Regions from separate parts of the Bacillus sp. AL-1R genome, predicted to be linked through region 2. Evidence: riboswitches for the same ligand, from Rfam matches in the RefSeq annotation. Region 2 holds a riboswitch; each other region holds the start of a gene.

Region 1 (7,608 bases), 1.4 Mb from region 2:
TAATTCACCAGTCTCATCGTAGAATGCGTTTTTACCATTTGTAAATAATGATAAGTTACAGTGCATACCTGAACCGTTTACACCAAATAATGGTTTTGGCATGAATGTAGCGTGTAAACCGTGTTTACGAGCGATTGTTTTTACAACTAATTTAAATGTTTGAATGTCATCACAAGCTTTGATTGCACCAGCATATTTGAAATCAATTTCATGTTGTCCTGGAGCTACTTCGTGGTGAGATGCTTCGATTTCAAAGCCCATTTCTTCAAGTTCAAGAACGATATCACGACGGCAGTTTTCACCTAAGTCAGTTGGTGCTAAGTCGAAGTAACCACCTTTATCGTTTAACTCAAGAGTTGGTTCACCTTTTTCATCTAATTTAAATAAGAAGAATTCTGGCTCAGGCCCTAAGTTGAAATCTGTGAAGCCTAAAGCTTCCATTTCTTTTAACATACGTTTTAAGTTATTACGAGGATCTCCTTCAAATGGAGTGCCATCTGCATTGTAAATATCACAGATTAAACGTGCTACTTTTCCTTTTTCAGCAGTCCATGGGAATACTACCCAAGTGTCTAAATCAGGGAATAAATACATATCTGATTCTTCGATACGAACGAATCCTTCGATTGAAGAACCGTCAAACATCATTTTATTGTCTAAAGCTTTTTCAAGCTGACTTACTGGAATTTCAACGTTTTTGATAACCCCTAGTAAATCCGTAAATTGTAGACGTATGTACTTTACGTTTTGTTCTTTTGAAATACGGAAAATATCTTCTTTTGTAAACTTAGCCATTATAAAAGTTCCCCTTTCGTATGCAACAAACAAAATTAGTCTAACACACTTTAAAATAGAAAAGTAGAGCTAAACTACTTCCACTTTTCTATTTTTTTATTTTAAGTTTAGTGATTAGCAGTTTAAATATGTTTCTTTTTCCCATTCTGATACACGTAATCGATAAGCATCCCATTCTTCTTTTTTGTTTTGAAGGAATGAATAAAATACGTGTTTTCCTAATACCTGTTGTAGGAATTCACTGTTTTCAAGTTCTGTCACGGCTTCAAGTAAGCTTCCAGGTAATGTTTCAATACCTTCTGCTTTTCTAGTTACGTCATCCATCAAATACAGGTTTTCACTACGTTCGACTGGAGGCGTTAATTTTCTTTCAATACCATCCAAGCCTGCAGATAATAAAACAGCTAAAGCTAAATAAGGATTTGCAGATGGGTCTGGATTTCGTACTTCGATTCTTGTACCTGCACCTCTTGCAGCCGGTATTCGGATTGTACAAGTACGATTACTTTGTGACCAAGCTACGTAAACTGGTGCTTCATAGCCTGGAACTAAACGCTTATATGAGTTAACTGTTGGATTTGTAACTGAAGCATTTGCACGGGCATGTGTTAAAACACCTGCAATAAATTGTCGTGCTGTTTCAGATAATCCAATTGAATCATGCTGATCATAAAAGGCATTACCATTATCATTTCCTAGACTCATATGACAATGCATCCCTGAGCCATTTTCTCCAAAAATTGGTTTTGGCATGAATGTAGCAACTAAACCATTTTTTTCAGCAATTGTTTTAACTGTATATTTAAATAGTTGAATATTATCAGCTGTTTGTAATCCTGGTGCGTATTTCCAATCAATCTCATGTTGACCGATTGCAACTTCGTGATGTAAAGCTTCAACTTCTAACCCTAAAGCTTGAAGTGCTTTCGTAATTTCACGTCGTATTGTAACTGTTTTATCTAGGGGGGCTACATCAAAATATCCACCATTGTCATTTGGAACTAATTGATTTCCCTCCTTATTAAATAGGAAGAATTCAGGTTCAGGTCCAACATTAAACGAAGTAAATCCCTTGTCAGTCGCTTTTTCAATTGCTCGTTTAAGCACATTTCTAGGATCACCTTCAAAAGGTGTGCCATTTGGATAATGAACATCACAAATGAAGAGTCCAACTTTTTCGATTGTGTCGACTTTCCAAGTATTCAAATCTGGGTAAAGCATCATATCACTTGCTTCAATTTTTGTGAATCCGTTAATACTAGAGCCATCAAACATAGTTTCATTATTAAGTATTTTTTCAATTTGTGTGATTGGTAGTTCTAAATGTTTGAATACCCCTTCTACATCTGTAAAAAATAACTGTACAAATTCAAGACTATGTTCTTCAACACTATTTAAAATCGTTTCCTTTTTCATTTATATTTCCCCCCATATAAATATAAAAGCTAGAATAATCCGGACTTAATCAATAACTTAATGAAAGAATCGAGACATATCTCCTTGTCGTAAAGAAGTTCTACCTAACTTACCATTTTGATATAACTCTTGACGAAGCATTTTTCGAAGCTGTTCATCTGATATTGATTTTTCAACAATGACTTGTTGAACGACTGTTTCTTTGGATTTTTCTGACGATTTTAAATTGAGTACTTCTTTAATTCCTGCTAAATTTAAGCCTTGTTCTATAAAAGTTTTTATCTCTAACAATCGATCGACATCATTGAAAGAAAATAATCTACGATTTCCTTCAGTACGAGCAGGACGAATTAAATCATGCTCTTCATAATATCGAATTTGTCTTGCAGATAATTCAGTTAACGAAATGACTATTCCGATTGGGAAAAGTGGCGTTGAGCGTCTTACTTGATCATTCATAGCAATGCTCCTTTCGTTCATCTATTTGTATTTTAATTCATGTTAGATAATCTGTCAATACGATGTTAGAAAATCTAACATGAAAATATTTGTTTTTTATACTATGCAACATTAGAAAAAATTCTACTATTTTATTAAAAAAAATAATCTCCATTAGTTTGGAGATTATAACGATTTGTATTCTCTTCAATTATGATTAAACACGTACTTGTTCTTCGGTCAAACTTCTTTATTAAGTTCTTCAGTACATCTTAAGTAATTAGCACATTTTTCTTTGAAACACTTCGTTACTGTCCCTGGTTTAAGTTGATCTTTAAATTTCTCATAGCAATAACATACTTCATCAATCTGTTTTGCTCCATTCTTACGACCAAAAACTATTGGTCCGATATCAGAAGGTTTTATATTTTCTATTCTGTTATCTTCTTTGAACTGATCTAAACAAGACTTACAAATACAAGATTTTCTTACCTCTTCTTTTGGTAATTGATCAAAGATTTCTCTTGGAAAATACTCATCATTACACCAACAAGTCTTTCCACTTGAGCACTTATTCCCATTACCACACATGGGACAGAGCTTAATTGCCATTAGATCCCCTCCTCAATCATGTGCTCTTTTATAGCCTACTAACTCTGCGGATCGTGCCGAACTAATTAATTTTTTAGCTTCACACTATAAAGACTTTTATGTAGTTTTTTAGCTTAATAGATTATAAATCTATAAAATAGGCTTCATCTACACTCTTTATCTCTTTGTTTTCCCATAACCATAGAACCCCTTGTGTAGATGATAACGCTAGCCATTCTTCCTCCATTTTTTGGATACGATTTCCCCTGTGCGTACCGGGTAATGATCAGTTTCTTCGATTATATTTATTAGCTAATAGAATTTGAATTAAAAATGATTTCACTCCATCTTCAGTAGAATTTTTAAGGATTCTCTAGTTCATATTACCACAAAATGCCAGTATGCTTAATTCAGCTAAAGTACTAATTCGTTTAATTAGAACATCTTTTTCATGATTAATAGAAGGTGTGCTGAAAAAAGCCAATCCATACTGTAAAGGATTGGCCTATTTTATCTTATGTTATTCAAAGTTTTACCTATTGTTTCTTATATTAATAGAAAATTCTAGTTCACATAATCTAATAGTTCGAAACTATATAACTATTTCCTAGGGAAGAAGTGTAATCCAATCATTCTTCAACCGATTAAAATTTCCTCAATCATGCGAGGGACTTTTTCGTTGAATCAAATTAAGATTGCTCCCAACTTTTAAACGTTTCCTTATAATCGCTAGAAATAATTCCTTTTTCCGTAATAATAGCCGTTATTAATTCATTCGGTGTCACGTCAAACGCTGGGTTTAGTACATCGATGCCTTCCGGTGCAATTTGTACATTTCCGATATGTGTTACTTCAGTACGATCGCGTTGTTCGATGACAATTTCATTCCCTGATTCGATTGATAAGTCAATTGTTGATAAAGGTGCGGCTACATAAAATGGGATTTGGTAAAAGTTAGCTAAAATCGCTAATTGTAATGTACCAATTTTATTTGCAGTGTCTCCATTTGCGGTAATGCGATCTGCTCCAACAATAACGGCATCTACTTTTTTATTTTGCAATAAATAGCCGACCATATTATCAGTTAGTAATGTAACAGGGATACCACTTTGGTTCAATTCCCAAGATGTTAGTCTTGCTCCTTGAAATACTGGTCTTGTTTCTGTTGCATAAGCTGATATTTCCCAGCCTTTTTCTTTTGCTAAATGAAGTGGGGCTAAGGCTGTTCCGTATCGACTTGTTGCAATACTCCCTGCGTTGCAATGAGTTAATACTGCTGCCCCGTCATGTAGTAATGTTAAAGCATTTTCACCTATTCTCTTGCAAGTTGCCTCGTCTGCTATATGTAATTTAATCGCTTCTTCCATGATGATTAATTTAGCTTCGGCTACAGTCACTGCTTCTTTACTAGTTTTAATTAGTTTTTCAACAGCCCATGCTAAATTTACTGCCGTTGGTCTAGCACTAATTAATTCATCCGCTAATAATCGTGCTTGTTGATGAAATTCATCAATTTGTTCAGTTTCAAGTTCTCGAACACCTAAATAAAGTCCATATGCAGCTGCCAAACCAATCGCTGGTGCTCCTCTTACTTGTAATTTTACGATTGCTTCACGTACATCAATTAATGTCGTTGCATCAAAGTAGTGAATTTCAGTAGGTAATTTTGTTTGGTCTAAAATTTTTAAACTTTCACCGTTCCATTGTAATGATTCAGGTATTTGCTGTAATGTAGTCATCAATAATTACTCCAATCCGTTAAGTAAATTCCTAATATTCCTAATAGTAAATCTATTTTTTATGCAATGAACTCCGAATATTAAGACTTTTTTCTTTGCATAAATTTTTTGATGGTGTTCAAGGGAATCAAAGTCTTCAACATGAGCTAGACCGATGCTTCTTCGGATTAATTCACATCCAATAACCCCAATTGCATCTATCCAATATCCTTCCAGTTTTTCTTTAATTAGAGCTTTTTGGTTAAATGGTCTAACACTATGCTCTTCCCATAGTTGAGTAAATGTTTCATTAAACACTTTTTCGATGGTTAAAATATGATCGAAAATTTCGTCTTTTAATTCAGTACGGCTGAACAGTTGAAACAGTAAATTTGCTTGAATTTGCCCTAAATCAAATCCGATTGGTCCGACAAATGCAAATTCAGGGTCAATGACTTTTGTTTCTGTTGCAGATGCGAAAATGCTTCCCGTATGTAAATCACCATGTAATAACGCTTCTTTTTTCGATAAGAAATCTAATTTTAGTTTTGCCACCTCAAGTTGTAGATCTGCATCATTCCATAGCACTTGAATTTCGTCTGTTAATTCTTCTTCAAAACTATTTGTTTCACTATTAAAAAATGGATCTGTGAAAACAAGATTTTCTGTTATATCACATAATTCAGGATTATTAAAAAGATACTCTAACTCTTTTTTCTTAGCAGGTGAAGCTCCGAAATCTGAAGTGTAAAATAATGATTTTGCTAGAAATTCTCCGATATGTTCAGCTAAAAACGGATAGCTTTTCTTCTCAATAAGTCCTTTTCGTAAAATTTGCAAGTGTGAAAGATCTTCCATTACAGTTACAGCTTGCTCTTCATCATGCGCTAAAATTTTTGGTGCATGCAATGGGATTAACTCATTGTATATTTTTGTCGCATTACTTTCGATCGTAGCTCGCTTTAAAGTAAGTGGCCAGCTTTCACCGACAACTTTTGCATATGGTAGAGCCTGCTTTATAATTAACCCTTTCTCGCTTCCTAATGGTTTAACTCTAAACACTAAATTTAAATTTCCATCCCCGATTTCTATACTTTCACAACGTTCATTTTTAAAATAGCCAAGTTTTTGTAAATAAGTAATCGCAGTTTGTTCTGTTAAAGGTCTATATTCTTTTCGTTCAATAACAGTCACTAAATTCATCCCCTTTGAATTTTGCAAAATAAAAAGCCTCTTTTCCGAGACGAAAAGAGGCAATACTAATTGGCTTTCGTCTCTTATCTACCAGAAAATTTCTTTTCTGTTGGAATTAGCACCGTGCCTTACTGAGCATTTAAGCTCAAGGCGTAAATAATACGCCCCATTTCACAATGGTATTACGGTCGGTTGCTGGGCATCGTCGGGCCAAATCCCTCCGCCTACTCGAAATAAGAGTTCGCATATTTGATTTTATAATCGTATTTTAGTTTATACATTTTTAATTTGTCAATTACTTTTTTGAAACTTTTTGTAAATTTCTTCTTTTCTGTCTTCAAAAATAGGGATTGTACCTCGTATTTCGTCTACTTTTTTCGGATCAATTTCACCAAAAACAATTTCTTCATTCACGCTACCTTTGGAAATTACTTCACCCCAAGGGTCAATAATCATAGATCCTCCACCAAATGTGTTCGCTAAATCTTTCCCTACCCGATTACACGCAACAACATAACACTGATTTTCGATTGCTCTTGCTTTTAATAAAATTTCCCAATGATTCATTCTTTGAATTGGCCATTCGGCAACGAAAAATAAAACTTTTGCACCTTTTTGCGAATGAGCGCCAATCCATTCTGGAAAACGCAAATCATAGCAAACAAAACCTGCAGCCGTTAATCCATCGATTTCAAACAGACCATCTGTTTTTCCTGATTGAAGATAGTGATGCTCGTTCATTAACTGGAATAAATGAACTTTGTCATACGATTTTACAACCTCGCCAGTATTGTTAATCACAATTAACGTATTCGTAACACCATTTTCTCTAGCAATAGGGAACGAACCAGCAATCAATAGTACATTATTCGATTTTGCAATGGACTGAAGTTCAGAAATAATTGCTTCTTGTTCACCTGTGTGCAAGTCAATTTCTTTTAGACAATAGCCCGTTGTCCATAGCTCAGGTAATACGATTACACGAATATTTTCTTTCAGTGCCTCGTTTATTTGCGTTCTTATTTTCTCTAAATTAGCCTTTGATTCTCCTAAAATAACGTCACATTGAATACACGCAATTTTAATCACAATTTATTCACCCTATTCTAAATTTTATAGACATTTTTACATCGAGCATATATGATGGTGAAAGTTATTGCAACAGTCGTTCATGAAAATCATTCGATTAAGAAACGATTTATTAAATTAATTTTATTATATTTTTGGAGTGATACACTTGAATCATAGTAAACTATTAAACAATTTACCAAAACAATTTTTTGCATCACTAGTTCAAAAAGTGAATCAGTCAATCGGTAATGGTCATGATGTCATTAATCTTGGTCAAGGAAATCCAGATCAACCTACACCTGACCATATTATTAAAGCACTACAAAAATCTGTTGAAAACCCTTTAACTCATCGTTATTCTCCGTTTAGAGGATTGAGCTCTTTA
Region 2 (7,608 bases):
TTCCTACCCAGCCTGTGATTGATAACGCTAAAATTATCGTACCTAGTCCTGGCTTCATAATAACCATTAAGAGGATTACAACTAGTAAATACGGTATCCCATAAAGAATTTCCACAATTCTCATTAAAACACTATCGATTCGATCTCCTATTTTACCTCTGCCAACCATATAGCCTGAAATTCCCCCTACAAATACTCCAATCAATAAATCGATTAAAGCTGCAGAGAATCCGATAATGAGTGATATTCTAGCACCAGCCCAAGTTCTTGCCCAAACATCCCTACCTAAATCATCCGTTCCAAACCAATGTTTGCTTGATAAAGATAAATTGCCTTGAGTTAAAGATTGTTTACTTGGACTATACGGAACCATATGTGGTCCTACAATTGAAAGGATAATAATGAGTGTAAGTAAAATAAATCCAACTACTGCAAGTTTATTTTTAGCTATCTTTCTAAAAATCTCATTCGCATAGGTTTCCTGGGGTCTTGAAATATTTTGTTTCTGTATAGTCGACCGATCGATCTTGCGAAAGAGAGTGTCGAGATTCGTTTCGGGTTGATTCATTATGATTCATCTCCCTTTCCAAATTTTATTCGTGGATCAATCAAACGATAGGATAAATCGATTACAAATAACGTACCGATCAATATAAAACTATAAAAAATAGTAGTACCTAATATAACTGGGTAATCTCGATTGAAAATGCTATCTACAAAATATTTACCAAGACCTGGGATGGCAAATATCTTCTCAATTACAAAAGTTCCAGTAATGACAGCTGCAAATAAGGGACCAATAAAAGAAATAACTGGAATTAACGCGTTTCGTATACCATGCTTTATGACAATCTCAAATGTTGAAAGACCCTTAGCTTCTGCAGTTTTAATGAAATTCTGACTTAAAATCTCGATCATACTAGTACGGACAAATCTAGTAATTATTGCGATTGGACCTACCGTTAAAGCGATTGTCGGTAAGATAGAATGACTCCAGGTCCCCCAAGATGCTACTGGTAAGAGTCCCCATTGAACACTAATATATTTTATTAATAATGGAGCTAATATAAAGCTAGGAACCGAAATTCCAATGATTGCTATAAACATTGATAAATAATCAAGTAACCTATTATGCCTTAACGCTGCAATCGTTCCTAATCCAATACCAACCACGCAAGCTATTAACAATGCTTGAATTCCTAACAATGCTGATGGTCCAAATCCCTCTGCAATTAATGTGTTTACCCCTCTCGATTTCGATTGAATAGATGGACCAAAATCAAAATGTAATAAATCTTTAAGATATAGTAAGTATTGAACATATAGCGGTTCATCTAAATTGTATTTAGCCCGCATATTCCTAACAATTTCCTCAGGTAATGATTTTGCATCCGATGCAAATGGATCACCAGGAATAAGATGCATAATGATAAAAGTAAGCGTGATAATAATCCAAATCGTGAGGATCATAGTTGTTAATCTTTTAAATAAAAATCTCATTTTCAGTATCTTCCCCCTTTTAAAAACTGGTTTATATGTAGAACACCTAATTTGGTGGCAACAACAAATGAAAATATAAAAACCATATTAAACACATAAGAATACTTGGTTATATAATCAAAAAATTTCCAACACTTCTTCTTTAAGCTCCACATTCATAAGATTTATTCTTAAAAACCTCTCAACACAGACAAGTTGAGAGGTTTTTACTAACTCTACTTATCTTTGGGATCTCCCTTGGAATTGGCACGGTATTACAAAGAACCCGCTGCCGAGGTTTCATAGGGCCAGTCCCTCCACCTCTCTGGATAAGAAATTTTATTTTGTTTTAAAGATGAAAAAAATCCCCTTCTAAGATAGAAGAGGACTTGTTTTTCATCTACTCTTCTTATCTTTTCAGGGCTATACCCTGATGGAATTAGCACAGTGTTCATATAGAACCCGCTGCTGAGGTATCATAGGGCCAAGTCCCTCCACCTCTCTGGATAAGAATTATTTGGTATGTACTTTATAAATTGATTGAACCAAGATTAACCGATATAAAAATTCGCGTCAACCCATTTGCTAAATGTTCGATTTTTCAGTATTTTTTGGGAATTAATTCCAAATTATTGTAGAAAACCTTGTTACTCCAAACAATATAATTTATTATCAAATCTAACAAGTAACAATACTTTAGCCATTTACCTTATATATTTATCTTGATTCTTTCTATTAAAACCTTAAATACAACAAATTAACGATTAAAACCAAATCGGTAATTATTATATTAAAAAATTAATTTTGTTTTTTAATTGTTGTAAAAAAACAATTAAATCAATTCACCTATTCTCTTTCATATTCCATTTCAATCTACTCTTTTAATTTATTCTCAGTATTTTTGCGCTTTTATATAACATTCTAAATAAAATAAAAAACAACATATTTTTATTGTTAATCGATAAATAATATAATAAATTCATCTTGTTATTAAAAAAGTGAGGTATATAATATGAATGGTAAAAGAGGTTCAACTACATTCTTAAAAGCAATTATTTTTCTTGTTGGAATTGCAGTGCTTGCTTTATGTATATTTTTGGTCCCAAATATTGCGAATTTCGTATCTAAATTGTATCCAAATATGACTGCAATAAAATATCTCGTTTTCCTCGTAATGTATGGAGCTGCTGTACCTTTTTATTTTGCTCTCTATCAGGCTTTCAATCTTTTACGCTATATTGACGACAACACAGCATTCTCCGAAATTTCTGTAAAGGCGTTAAAGAACATAAAGTACTGTGCGATTGCAATTAGTAGTATCTATTTATTAGGAATGCCACTCATTCATTTTATAGGGAGAAAAGTTGACCCTCCCATCGGTTTATTGGGACTAATTATCATATTTGCTTCGTTAGTTATCGCCGTTTTTGCTGCGATCCTCCAACAGCTTCTACAAGAAGCGATTAACATAAAATCAGAAAATGATTTAACGGTCTGAGGTGGATGGTATGGCAATAATTATTAATATTGATGTGATGTTAGCAAAACGCAAAATGAGCGTAACAGAACTTTCAGAAAGAGTTGGAATTACGATGGCGAATCTTTCCATTCTGAAAAATGGTAAAGCAAAAGCGGTTCGTTTCTCAACATTAGAAGCAATCTGTAAGACATTGGATTGTCAACCAGGTGATATTTTAGAGTACAAAGTTGACGAAGATACTCCGTAAAAGTAGACAATAATTTAGGGATAGCTTACTTGCTATCCCTTCTTTCTTTAGGAACATTCAAAGATGCTATATTTCTAATATTACTGCTATTTCTTTACCAAATCGATCGCCATGATCAATAAATCCAAGACTTGAATATAAATTATGTGCTCCTAAGTTTTCAGGATGATATCCTACAACAATTCTTTTGGCATTTGTTAGTTTAATCATTTCCTCGATCATTAACTGAGTTGCAATTTTACCAAGTCCTTTTTGTTGAAAATTCTTATCTATCATTATTCTATAAATCCAATATCCATCTAGCTCTTCTTTAGTAGTATTAAACATTAAAAATCCAACCGCCCTACCTTCAAAATAAATAGCATATGGCTTTAGTGAAGTTTCAAATTTCGATTGAGCAATCGAGATTGCATTCGGCTCGATGTGACTTTTTTGATTTTCAGATACCTCTAAGAGACAGCATTCATACCAATTTTCTGCATTTAGTTCCACAAGTTCTACATTTCTTTCCTGCATAGTTTCTCCTTTGTTAAAATCATTTGAGCTTATTTGCCCTATCAATAATTTTAACAAATTTTACCAATATTAATTTAGGCCGTTTATCCTAATTCGACCATTCAATTTATAGATAATAGACAAAAAAATAACCTCTCATCATTGAGTGGCTATTTCTTTCACGATTTCGATAAATTTTTTACTTATAATTGAAAGCTTTTTGTTTTTTGGATAGATTACCCATAAATCCTTCAAAACGTGTTCATTATTTTCTATGTAAGGAATAGATTTTAAGATTCCACTTCGAATGTATGGATGTAATTTAGCGCCTGACTCAGTAGAATAGACAAATACATTATGCTCTTTAACAGTCTCTGTAAGAATATTCATACTGTTTGTTGTTAATCTAATTTTATTTTTATTTTCTTTAATTAACTTAGAATAATAATAATCAGAATAGATTGAATAGCATGCTGTATCCATTTCGAATACATCAGCTTTGGTTACGTAGTCAAGATGATAGAGTGGGGAGTTTTTTCCTACAACAACGTGAATACAATCAGTCCGGATTAATTCATAGTTAATATTTTTTTCACCTTTTAGTATCTCTAAATCTTGAGGGAAAAAGCAAAAATCATATTCAGTATGTTTTATTGTTTCCATTATTTGCGGTGGATCTTTTTCTACGATTTCAATCGTTACATTGGCATGTTCTTCTTTAATTCTGTTCAATGCTCTTTGAAGTACATCTGCAAAAGTAGGCGCAGCGACTATTTTCAAATGAATCTTTTTATTATTTTTGTAATCATATATCTCTTCATTTAACTTACTAATAATTTCTAACACTTCACTAGCTCTATTTATTAAAATCTTTCCTTCTTCTGTTGGAAATGTTCCTTTTCTAGAACGGTTAAAAATACATATTCCCATTTCATGCTCTAATTGGGAAATCGATTGACTTAGTCCTGAACTTGTAATATGCAATTTTTCCGCAGCTTTAATGATTGATTTCTCGCTTGCAACTTTCACGATGTATTCCATTTGCTCGAAATTCATAACTTCTCCTCAAATAAGAGTGTACACACTTATATTTTCTTGTAATTGAATATAGTATTCATTCTATCACGAAAAAGTAGTGCAATTCAAAAACGTATCATTTGTGTACTTCAAGTGTAGGATTATTATGTCTTACTAAAAAAAGGGATGAGCGACTAATCCCCCTTCATTGGTCAACTAAAGCACTGCTGCGATTATTGAACAATATTAACTTTTTTGTAAATAAACCCATTGGTTTTTTGAAAAAAAATAGAACCATCCAATTAGAACAAAAAAAGAATCAACTAAATTGTCGATACTTTGTTTAAACTAATTCATTTAGCTTCTAGTTATTCGAGTGCTAAAAAATTTAAAACATACTTAAATATTCTCTTAGATTATCCTCTATACAATCTATAACCAATTTCACAAAATTATCTGTTTTGCCTGTCATACTAGCAAGCTCCAAAGCTTCATAATATTGAATCCGTTTAACTGGATCTGCTTTTATGATTGCTGGAGGATATCCATGTTGCATCAATATAAAATTCATTAGTAAACGCGCTGTTCTTCCGTTCCCGTCGGAGAATGGATGAATATAAACAAATTTAAAATGTAATAATGCAGCAAGTTCAACAGGATGCAAAATATCTTTACTTACCTCATACCAATGCATTAGATTATCCATTTCTTGTTGGACAAACATATGTTCCGGCGGACGATGTTCACTACCTGATATTCGTACATTATTTTTCTTATACTTACCAGCGTTTTTATTATCTATGTTTTTTAATACAAGGCTGTGAATGTTTTTCAGTGTATAATGACTTAATTCTTCTTTCTTTGTTACAATATCCTCTACATATTCAATCGCTTCCACATGGTTGATTGCTTCAAAATGTTCTTTTAACCGCTTACCACCTATTGTTAGACCTTCTTCAATTACAATCTTCGTCTCTAATAATGTTAAAGTATTTCCTTCAATGGCATTTGAATTGTATGTCCATTCAATTAAGTACACATCTCGCATATTCTTAAGTACAGCTGTAGGGATTGGTCGCTTACTATCTAATTGTTGCTTTAATTCATTGATTAATTGAAAGTCATTCGCCATACTTCTTAGTTCCTATCAGTCTGTAAATTTCATCAATATAGAAACTCTTCGGTCAGCTAAAAAAAAGAATCTCTACATATGTTCAGAGATTCTTACTTATTATTAGTTTATGTTACTCCAATTTTTCTTTTCTTTACTACCTTAAAACCATTTATCAAATTTAGATTCAAAGTATTTCCTTTCTTCATTAGTCATTATCAAAGGGGATATAACCATATAACCCAAGATTGCTGCTGTAATAGAAAAAAAGAAATTCGCCATTAATTCCATATCTTTTTGCCAAAGAAATAAAAATCCGAATACAATCACTCCTATTAAAACACTTAAAATGCCTTTTAAAATACTTTTATTCAATGTAACGCCTCCCCATGTAATAATTCAATTATACTATGCATGTTAAAATCTTCCATTTTTTTTATAAAAGTTTTTCTTTTAACTGATTGCGACAATATCCTCTACATATTCAATCGCATCCACAGTCTAAAAACGAATCATGATCCCAGTCTTATCATCAGAATAAAACTTACTTTTCAACTCTTCCATTTCTAATCGTTTTGAATATTCTTCCAATCCTATCTCTTTCATTACTTTAAAAGTATAGATCAAATCAAATTTCGGATGAAATAATCCATCACTAATTAGTAATATTGATTTTAAATTGTTTAAATCAATAGATCCTAATTGAATATAGTTTCCAACAGCTTCGGTTCCATTTGCAACTGTATACCCATTAACTGTATTCGCCATGCTTCGATTATAGATAAGTTGATTTTTAATAGACTGATAGTATGATTCATCTGGTAAAATCAGCCCTTTCTTCCGATCCTTTTCTCGCCTTATTTTTGCTCTACTACTAATATCCTTTACGGTATCTTTCGTTAGAATTTTAATTTCCCCATTATGGTATTCTGCTAAAATCATACAATCTCCAAGTTGAGCAAATGATAAACTATTTTTTTCAATTTTTATAATGGCAACACATGTTGACCACAGTTCTTCAGGGCGATTTATGTCTATGTTATTTAACTTCATTTCTTCCATCAGTCTTCTATTTGCTAGAATAATTCCTTCTGATAGAGGCATTTCAGCCCTAAAATGATTTTTAAAATACTTACTAAATAAATTCGAAGCAATATATGCACCATTCATACCATCAGCATTCTTAAATGGAGAGATTGGAGTTGCTCCATCAAAAACTCCATATACATTTATTTCACTGTTTACTACCATTGCATCCTCGGATACTTTTTTTGATAGAGATACTCTCGCACTAGTATGAATCTCCATATTTTTCACCTCCGAAAAGATTCACGAATGGGTTTTCAGGTCTTTAAATGAATATGGAATACAAAAAGGATTATGTACTTTTTCTATTTTAATTGTCTAACTAATCACTTCCATGATCAGTAAACAATTACCAAATTTTAACAAATTATCATATAACAGAAATATTTCTTTAACAAAATCTTATTATACTTAATTATTGTTGCTTATATGACAACAAATACAAAAAAGAAGGTGTCTTATGAAAAAACGTATTCAATCAAAAAAGCTATTATCAGTAGTTGCTGGAAGTGCACTTGCAATCACTTCATTATTTTTAAATGATCAGAAAGCATTCGCGTGGTCTGATGAGGACGTTCACAATCAAGCTCATAGCACACATCATTTTATCGTAAATGGCAGTGTCAAACTTATAGCCGATAATACGAACCCTGCAATAAACAAGCCTTCCACATTACTCAATCAGTTTCGCGA
Region 3 (7,608 bases), 1.8 Mb from region 2:
TAGAACTACTAAGTTCAGATGGTAAATTAATTAAAAGGCCTCTACTTTTTGATGGAGAAAAAGCTACAGTTGGTTTTAATGAAGAAGTATTTGAAAAGGTTTGGTTATAAAATAACTATATAATTTAAGGTAATTAATCAGAGGAGGATTTCACAATGTCAATTCCAAATGAACTACGTTATTCAGAAGAACATGAGTGGGTAAAAGTTGAAGGTAATAAATATTATATCGGTATTACTCATTTCGCTCAATCAGAGCTTGGAGATATCGTATTTGTTGAACTACCAGAAGTAGGCGATGAGCTTACTGTTAATGAGCCATTCGGTAGCGTTGAGTCTGTAAAAACAGTATCTGAACTATATGCTCCAATCAGTGGTAAAGTAATTGAAGTAAATTCTGATCTAGATGAAAATCCTGAATTCGTAAACGAATCTCCATACGAAAAAGCATGGATGGTAGTTGTTGAAGCTACAGACGCTTCTCAACTTGATGAGTTAATGACTGCTGGTCAATACGAAGAAATGATCAATCAAGATTAATTATCTAAAAAAGCGTCCTTTTGGGCGCTTTTTTATTTTGAGTGTATAATAAAAGTAATAAAGCTTAACTTATTTACATAAAACATAATTTAAAGGGACATTTTCATTAAGGGAAAAAAAGGAAACAACAAAGAGGAAATCGAATATACTATATACAAAAGATTTTTAGTCAAAAGTTTTTGAGTCCTATACATTAGGTGATGCCCAGTGAATATTGAAGATCAAAGAAAAGTTATCATTGTCGAAGGTACTACTGATAAGAGAAAGATACAGACGATCATAAAGGAGCCTGTTGATATTATCTGTACGAATGGTACAGTTGGTACTTCAAAGCTAGATGAGCTTGCTGAAATGTTAGATTTAAGAGAAATCTATGTGTTAGTAGATGCAGATGAGGCCGGTGAAAAGCTTAGAAGACTGTTAAAAAGAGAATTTCCACAGGCAGAGCATCTGTACATTGATCGAAGTTATCGAGAAGTGGCAACAGCTCCGAGTCAACATTTAGCTAGTGTATTATTAGGGGCGGATATTTTAGTATTTACAGATTATTTACGTACAAATTAAAAAGGAATAAAGATTATGCAGCAATGGACAAAGAATGAAATAATGCAAAGAGTTCAATCAAAAGAGACAACAGTTATTTATATCTATACCGCAATGTGTGGTACATGCCAAGTAGCGTCAAAAATGCTAGAAATAGTAAATGAGATTCTGCCAAATTTACCAATCTGTAAGGTGAATATTAATGAAATAGTGGAGGAAGCTCAAAGTTGGAAAGTTGAAAGTGTACCTTGTTTACTTATTTTTGAAAATGGGGAAATGAAACAAAAAATTTACGCTTTCAAGTCTGTACCTTATTTACATGAATTGTTAAAAAAATATAATTTATATATTAAACGATGAGTGCATACTGTTAGTTGCACTCTTTTTATATGGCTAAAACTATTTCCTGATTTTAGACATATTTCTTGGGAAATGAGTTGAATGTTGTAGAAATAAAATTAAAATATAGATTTTTATCAAGGTAAATGTCGAGAGAAATATAAAGAATACACCTCTTATCTATGAGAAAATAAGATTAAAGAATTCGGGAGAGGTGTTTATTATGGAAATCAAGGAGTGGGTTGGACAAGCAAGAAACTTATTTATAAAAAAGGAATATTTACAAATCATTTTGCCAATTGAAGAAAAGATTGTAGAAATTAATTGTCTGAATGAAAAAGTTTTTATAAAGTTAAGCAAAAAGGCTCCTTTTATTGAGGTAATTGATCGTTCGATTCCGCAACTCAGAGTTAGTTTTTCAAAGGATGGATGGGAATATCTAAATTCAGGTTTGCAAAGATTAGGGCTTTTATTAAAACTAAATGACGCTTCTTTTGAAGGGAACTATCGATTATTACTACTTATGGAAACCATTTTTCAATATACGAGTGTTGAAAACGAAAAAAAACTTATAGAAAATTGTTGACAACTTGTGTCTATCTTTGTAGAATTGGACTTACGTTAAAGAAATTGCACTCAACAACTAAATAGATCGTAAGTTAACTCTTATCGAGAGAGGTGGAGGGACTGTGCCCTGTGAAACCCAGCAACCGTCAATGATCGTCATTGAAATGGTGCTAATTCCTGCAAAGCATATGCTTTGAGAGATGAGAGAAAGGAATACTTTTTGTATGTTAAACCTTTCTGCTCATGTGAGTTGAAAGGTTTTTTTGTTTTATGCGACTAAAAAAGTACTTTCTTACAAAAAATTGAAAGAAAAGTTGTTAGAATGTTTTGAAAGGAGAACAAGTGTATGATTCAAATAAATAATGTAAGTAAAACATACAAGGGTAAAAAGGGCACAGTTACCGCAGTACAAAATGTTTCGTTAAATATTGAAGCAGGTGAAATTTTTGGCATGATCGGATATAGCGGCGCAGGGAAAAGTACGTTATTACGTATGCTGAATGGACTTGAATCACCTACAACAGGTGAAGTTATTATTAATGGTCAATCGATCTCTAAATGCTCATCTAATCAGTTAAGAAAAGCAAGACAGAAAATAGGAATGATTTTTCAGCATTTTAATTTATTGTGGTCAAGAACTGTATTAGAAAATATACTTTTCCCACTTGAAATTGCTAAAGTTCCAAAAAAGGAAAGCATTAATCGTGCGAAAGAATTAATTAAACTTGTTGGTCTTGAAGGTAGAGAAAATGCTTATCCTTCTGAACTGAGTGGAGGTCAAAAGCAACGTGTCGGAATTGCAAGAGCACTTGCTAATAATCCAGATGTTCTTTTATGTGATGAAGCGACTTCTGCACTAGATCCAGAAACAACGGATTCAATATTAGCTTTACTAACTAATATAAATAAACAGCTTGGCATTACAATTATCCTAATTACTCATGAAATGCATGTCATTCAAAAAATCTGTCAAAGAGTAGCTGTAATGGAAAACGGAAGTGTAGTAGAAGAAGGCCATGTTGTTGATGTATTTACTCGTCCTAAACAAGCAATTACAAAGAAATTTGTGACGCAAATCAAAGGCGATGAAGGTGAAGTAATTTCTCATGGTGATGGGAAGGATAATACTTACAAGCTTACCTTTAAAAATGGTCAAGCAGATCAGCCACATATTTCTGAAGTTGTTAAGCATTTTGATATTGAGATTAACATTCTGCAAGGGAAAATTGTTCAAACTGCTGAAGGCTCTTATGGGACAATGAAGATTCAACTTGTTGGAGACATAAATAACATCAAAGAGGCAATTGCTTATTTAGAATCAAAACAAGTTGAAGTGGAGGTAGCATAAGATGACACAACTTTTTCCGAATGTTGATTGGGATGCAATGCTTTTAGCCACTCAAGAAACATTATTCATGACAGTAATAGCTGCACTTGCAACGTTCATTTTTGGACTAATAATAGGTTTATTCTTATTTTTAACTAGCAAAGATCAGCTTCTTGAAAATAAATTTTTTAATACTATCCTAGCAGCGTTTGTAAATATTTTTCGTTCAATACCGTTTATCATTTTAATCATTTTATTAATTCCATTTACCATCTTTATTCTTGACACTATGCTTGGAGCAAAAGCTGCATTACCAGCATTAATAATTGGTGCTGCACCATTCTATGCAAGGATGGTTGAAATCGGATTACGTGAAATTGATAAAGGTGTAATCGAAGCTGCAAGAGCAATGGGAGCTAGTACCTTTACAATCATCGTAAAAGTATTAATACCAGAAGCATTACCAGCAATTATTTCAGGTTTAACTGTTACTACAATCGCAATTGTTGGTTATACAGCAATGGCTGGTGTAGTAGGTGGTGGTGGACTCGGTAACTTAGCATTTATGGAAGGGTACCAACGTTCAAATAACCAAGTAACACTTGTAGCGACAGTAATTATTTTATTAATCGTATTCATTCTTCAATTTATTGGTGATTTAGTAACAACAAAAATAGATAAAAGAGCTTAATCATATAAGGGAGGAACTGACAGTGAATTTCAAAAAAATCGTAGGATTATTAGGAGCAGGTGTTTTAGCATTATCTTTAGCAGCATGTAATAAAGGTGGAGAAGATAAAAATAAGGAATTAGTGGTTGGTGCATCAAATGTACCGCACGCAGTTATTTTAGAACAAGCTAAGCCAATCCTTGAAAAAGAAGGAATTAATTTAAAAATTGTTAAATTCCAAGATTACGTTTTACCAAATAAAGCACTAAATTCTAAAGAATTAGATGCAAACTATTTCCAACACATTCCATACTTAGAAGCTCAAATGAAAGAAAATGGTTACAAATTTGAAAACGCTGGTGGCATCCACATCGAGCCAATCGGAGTTTATTCTAAAAAATATAAGAGCTTAGATGATCTACCAAATGGAGCTAAAATTATCATGAGTAGCTCAGTAGCTGACCATGGTCGTATGTTAAGCTTATTACAGCATGAAGGTTTAATTAAACTTAAAGCTGGAGTAGATCCTACTACTGCTCAAATTAAAGACATAGCAGAGAATCCAAAAAACCTAAAATTCCAAGCAGATGTTGACGCTGGTATGCTTCCGAAAGTTTATCAAAACAATGAAGGCGACGCAGTGTTAATTAACACAAACTACGCGATTGATGCTGGTTTAAACCCAATGAAAGATGCTATTGCTTTAGAAGGTAAAGAATCTCCATATGTAAACATTATTGCTGTTCGTAAAGGTGATAAAGATAAAAAAGAAATTAAAGAGCTTGTAAAAGTATTACACTCTAAAGAAATTCAAGATTTCATCATTAAAAAATATAAAGGTGCTGTAGTACCTGTAAGTCAATAATAAAAATAGAGGGTACCCCAAGTAACTTTTGATGGGAACCCTCTTTTTTATTTTTAATTCTTCACTAGAATTTGATTTACAGGTGAGATTGGTGGTCGTTCAGCAATAACTTCAATAATATTTTTAGCTGCTATTTCCGACATAGCATCACGAGTTTCATATGTTGCATTTCCAATATGAGGTGTTAATACAACATTTGTAAGTGATTTTAGTTCTTCTGTTATTTTTGGTTCGAATTCAAATACATCGAGAGCAGCGCCCGCAATAATACCTTCCTTTAATGCTTCTACTAATTCCTGTTCGTTCGCTAAAGGACCTCTAGCTGCATTGATAAAAAATGCCGAGTCTTTCATCTTGCAAAACTCTTCTTTACCAAATAAATGGTGTAGCTCAGGTTTATAAGGACAATGAAGGGTTATATAGTCAGAAGTCTGTAGAAGTTCATCCAGCGATACGTAAGTGGCATTTAATTGTTGTTCTAGTTCATTACTCAATCTTCTTGGTTGATGATAAATAATATTCATATTAAACGCCTTAGCTCGTTTAGCTACTGCTTGTCCGATATTTCCAAAACCATAAATACCTAAAGTTTTTCCTGATACTTCTGTTCCTCTAAAGAATAATGGAGCCCATCCTTCAAAACCTTTTGTTCGGCAAAGTTCGTCTCCTTCGACTATTCTTCTGGAAACAGCTAAGAGAATTCCTAAAGTTAGCTCAGCGGTAGCGTCTGTAGAAACGAGTGGAGTGTTTGTCACATGAATCCCCTTACTAGTTGCATAATCTACATCGATATTATTAAATCCTGCTCCGTAATTAGCAATAATATTTACATTTTTAGCAGCATCAATTACTCTTTTTGTGATTGGAGTGGATAGTAAACTTAAAATTGCATCTACCTCACTAACAAGTTCACACAATTCATCTTCTGTAATTAATTGCTCATTTTCATAAACAATAACATGATGATCTTTTAATAATTGCTCAGCCTTTTCTGGAATTTTCCCCGCTACTAAGATATGTGCCAAATTAGAAACCTTCTTTCAACAGTTTAATAATGGATTGTTAATGTTTTTATTATAAATGAAGTTTCAAGTTTTTGTTCACTTTAGTATTTGGTTAGTTTAAAGAATCTATTTATTTTTAAGATTTGTTATCAATGGGAAAAGCAGATCGTAGTCTGCTTCACCGTTGAAATAAAGCATAATCAATATAGAACAAACGGAAGTCTAATTGTGTATTTTAGCAAAAATTTAAAATGTAATTCTTAATAAGAGGTTCATGAGGAAGGAAATCAGTGAAAAATGGAAAGGTACTTCCTCATAGGAGGTTCATGAGGAAGGAAATCAGTGAAAAATGGAAAGGTACTTCCTCATAGGAGGTTCATGAGGAAGGAAATCAGTGAAAAATGGAAATGTACTTCCTCATAAGCGGTTCATGAGGAAGGAAATCAGTGAAAAATGGAAAGGTACTTCCTCATAAGAGGTTCATGAGGAAGCAAACAAGCGAAAAATGGAAAGGTACTTCCTCATAAGCGGTTCATGAGGAAGGAAACCAGTGAAAAATGGAAAGGTACTTCCTCATAAGAGGTTCATGAGGAAGCAAACAAGCGAAAAATGGAAAGGTACTTCCTCATAAGCGGTTTATGAGGAAGGAAACCAGTGGAAAATGGAAAGATACTTCCTCATAGGGGGTTCATGAGGAAGAAAACCAGTGAAAAATGGAAAGATACTTCCTCATAGGGGGTTCATGAGGAAGAAAACCAGTGAAAAATGGAAAGGTACTTCCTCATAGGGGGTTCATGAGGAAGAAAACCAGTGAAAAAATGGAAAGGTACTTCCTCATAAGAGGTTCATGAGGAAGAAAACAAGCGAAAAATGGAAATGTACTTCCTCATAAGAGGTTCATGAGGAAGGAAACCAGTGAAAAATGGAAATGTACTTCCTCATAAGAGGTTCATGAGGAAGGAAACCAGTGAAAAATGGAAAGGTACTTCTTCATAAGAGGTTCATGAGGAAGGAAACAAGCGAAAAATGGAAAGGTACTTCCTCATAAGAGGTTCATGAGGAAGGAAATCAGTGGAAAATGGAAAGATACTTCCTCATAGGGGGTTCATGAGGAAGAAAACCAGTGAAAAATGGAAAGGTACTTCCTCATAGGGGGTTCATGAGGAAGAAAACCAGTGAAAAAATGGAAAGGTACTTCCTCATAAGAGGTTCATGAGGAAGAAAACAAGCGAAAAATGGAAAGGTACTTCCTCATAAGAGGTTCATGAGGAAGGAAATCAGTGAAAAATGGAAATGTACTTCCTCATAAGAGGTTCATGAGGAAGGAAATCAGTGAAAAATGGAAAGGTACTTCCTCATAGGAGGTTCATGAGGAAGAAAACAAGGGAAAAATGGAAAGGTACTTCCTCATAAGCGGTTTATGAGGAAGGAAACTGTGAGTAAAATGAGCTGAATAACTGTCCGTGGATTGAATGTAAAATTTTTGACTCTTATAAAATATTTCATAAATAAATTAAAAGAAACTCATACTATTTTTTAATAAAGATAGTAGGAGGAGTCTAGTGAAAAAGTTTCTATATTATTTTTTATTAATCATCATGACTAGCAGTATTAATTTGTGCTCTATTAAATTTGTTAATGCGGAATCGAAAGCCGAAATCAATGAAAACGCATTAACGAGACATATTAAAATTACTGAACAAAAACTAAATGATGCCCCGATTAAGTATCCTCAAATAAGTGGAGCATCTAAT

Evidence for each region. A riboswitch is a leader RNA that binds a small molecule or an ion and turns the genes downstream of it on or off. The one in region 2 is predicted to bind S-adenosylmethionine.
Region 1: linked by a shared signal. The riboswitch ahead of mtnK (S-methyl-5-thioribose kinase) and the one ahead of ACSBO6_RS15240 (ABC transporter permease) in region 2 are both predicted to bind S-adenosylmethionine.
Region 3: linked by a shared signal. The riboswitch ahead of ACSBO6_RS02495 (methionine ABC transporter ATP-binding protein) and the one ahead of ACSBO6_RS15240 (ABC transporter permease) in region 2 are both predicted to bind S-adenosylmethionine.

Annotation. Positions count from the first base shown of each region.
Region 1 covers NZ_CP197469.1:1,819,501-1,827,108, reverse strand. The annotation lists gene glnA (type I glutamate--ammonia ligase) at 1-795, opposite strand, end outside; gene ACSBO6_RS08605 (glutamine synthetase family protein) at 910-2,211, opposite strand; gene ACSBO6_RS08600 (MerR family transcriptional regulator) at 2,269-2,670, opposite strand; gene ACSBO6_RS08595 (cysteine-rich CWC family protein) at 2,890-3,261, opposite strand; gene ACSBO6_RS08590 (hypothetical protein) at 3,383-3,496, opposite strand; gene mtnA (S-methyl-5-thioribose-1-phosphate isomerase) at 3,930-4,979, opposite strand; gene mtnK (S-methyl-5-thioribose kinase) at 4,986-6,152, opposite strand; SAM riboswitch class I at 6,233-6,392, opposite strand; gene ACSBO6_RS08575 (carbon-nitrogen family hydrolase) at 6,444-7,238, opposite strand; gene ACSBO6_RS08570 (pyridoxal phosphate-dependent aminotransferase) at 7,384-7,608, shown strand, end outside.
Region 2 covers NZ_CP197469.1:3,171,948-3,179,555, forward strand. The annotation lists gene ACSBO6_RS15235 (ABC transporter permease) at 1-568, opposite strand, end outside; gene ACSBO6_RS15240 (ABC transporter permease) at 568-1,500, opposite strand; SAM riboswitch class I at 1,717-1,815, opposite strand; SAM riboswitch class I at 1,886-1,992, opposite strand; gene ACSBO6_RS15245 (DUF2975 domain-containing protein) at 2,492-2,977, shown strand; gene ACSBO6_RS15250 (helix-turn-helix domain-containing protein) at 2,988-3,206, shown strand; gene ACSBO6_RS15255 (GNAT family N-acetyltransferase) at 3,273-3,722, opposite strand; gene ACSBO6_RS15260 (LysR family transcriptional regulator) at 3,861-4,757, opposite strand; gene ACSBO6_RS15265 (Fic family protein) at 5,107-5,850, opposite strand; gene ACSBO6_RS15270 (hypothetical protein) at 5,992-6,204, opposite strand; gene ACSBO6_RS15275 (protein phosphatase 2C domain-containing protein) at 6,331-7,137, opposite strand; gene ACSBO6_RS15280 (zinc dependent phospholipase C family protein) at 7,376-7,608, shown strand, end outside.
Region 3 covers NZ_CP197469.1:527,526-535,133, forward strand. The annotation lists gene ACSBO6_RS02470 (arsenate reductase family protein) at 1-110, shown strand, start outside; gene gcvH (glycine cleavage system protein GcvH) at 156-539, shown strand; gene ACSBO6_RS02480 (ribonuclease M5) at 753-1,103, shown strand; gene ACSBO6_RS02485 (thioredoxin family protein) at 1,119-1,442, shown strand; gene ACSBO6_RS02490 (hypothetical protein) at 1,645-2,007, shown strand; SAM riboswitch class I at 2,085-2,195, shown strand; gene ACSBO6_RS02495 (methionine ABC transporter ATP-binding protein) at 2,335-3,336, shown strand; gene ACSBO6_RS02500 (methionine ABC transporter permease) at 3,338-4,006, shown strand; gene metQ (methionine ABC transporter substrate-binding lipoprotein MetQ) at 4,029-4,850, shown strand; gene ACSBO6_RS02510 (2-hydroxyacid dehydrogenase family protein) at 4,904-5,875, opposite strand; gene ACSBO6_RS02515 (DUF3298 and DUF4163 domain-containing protein) at 7,417-7,608, shown strand, end outside.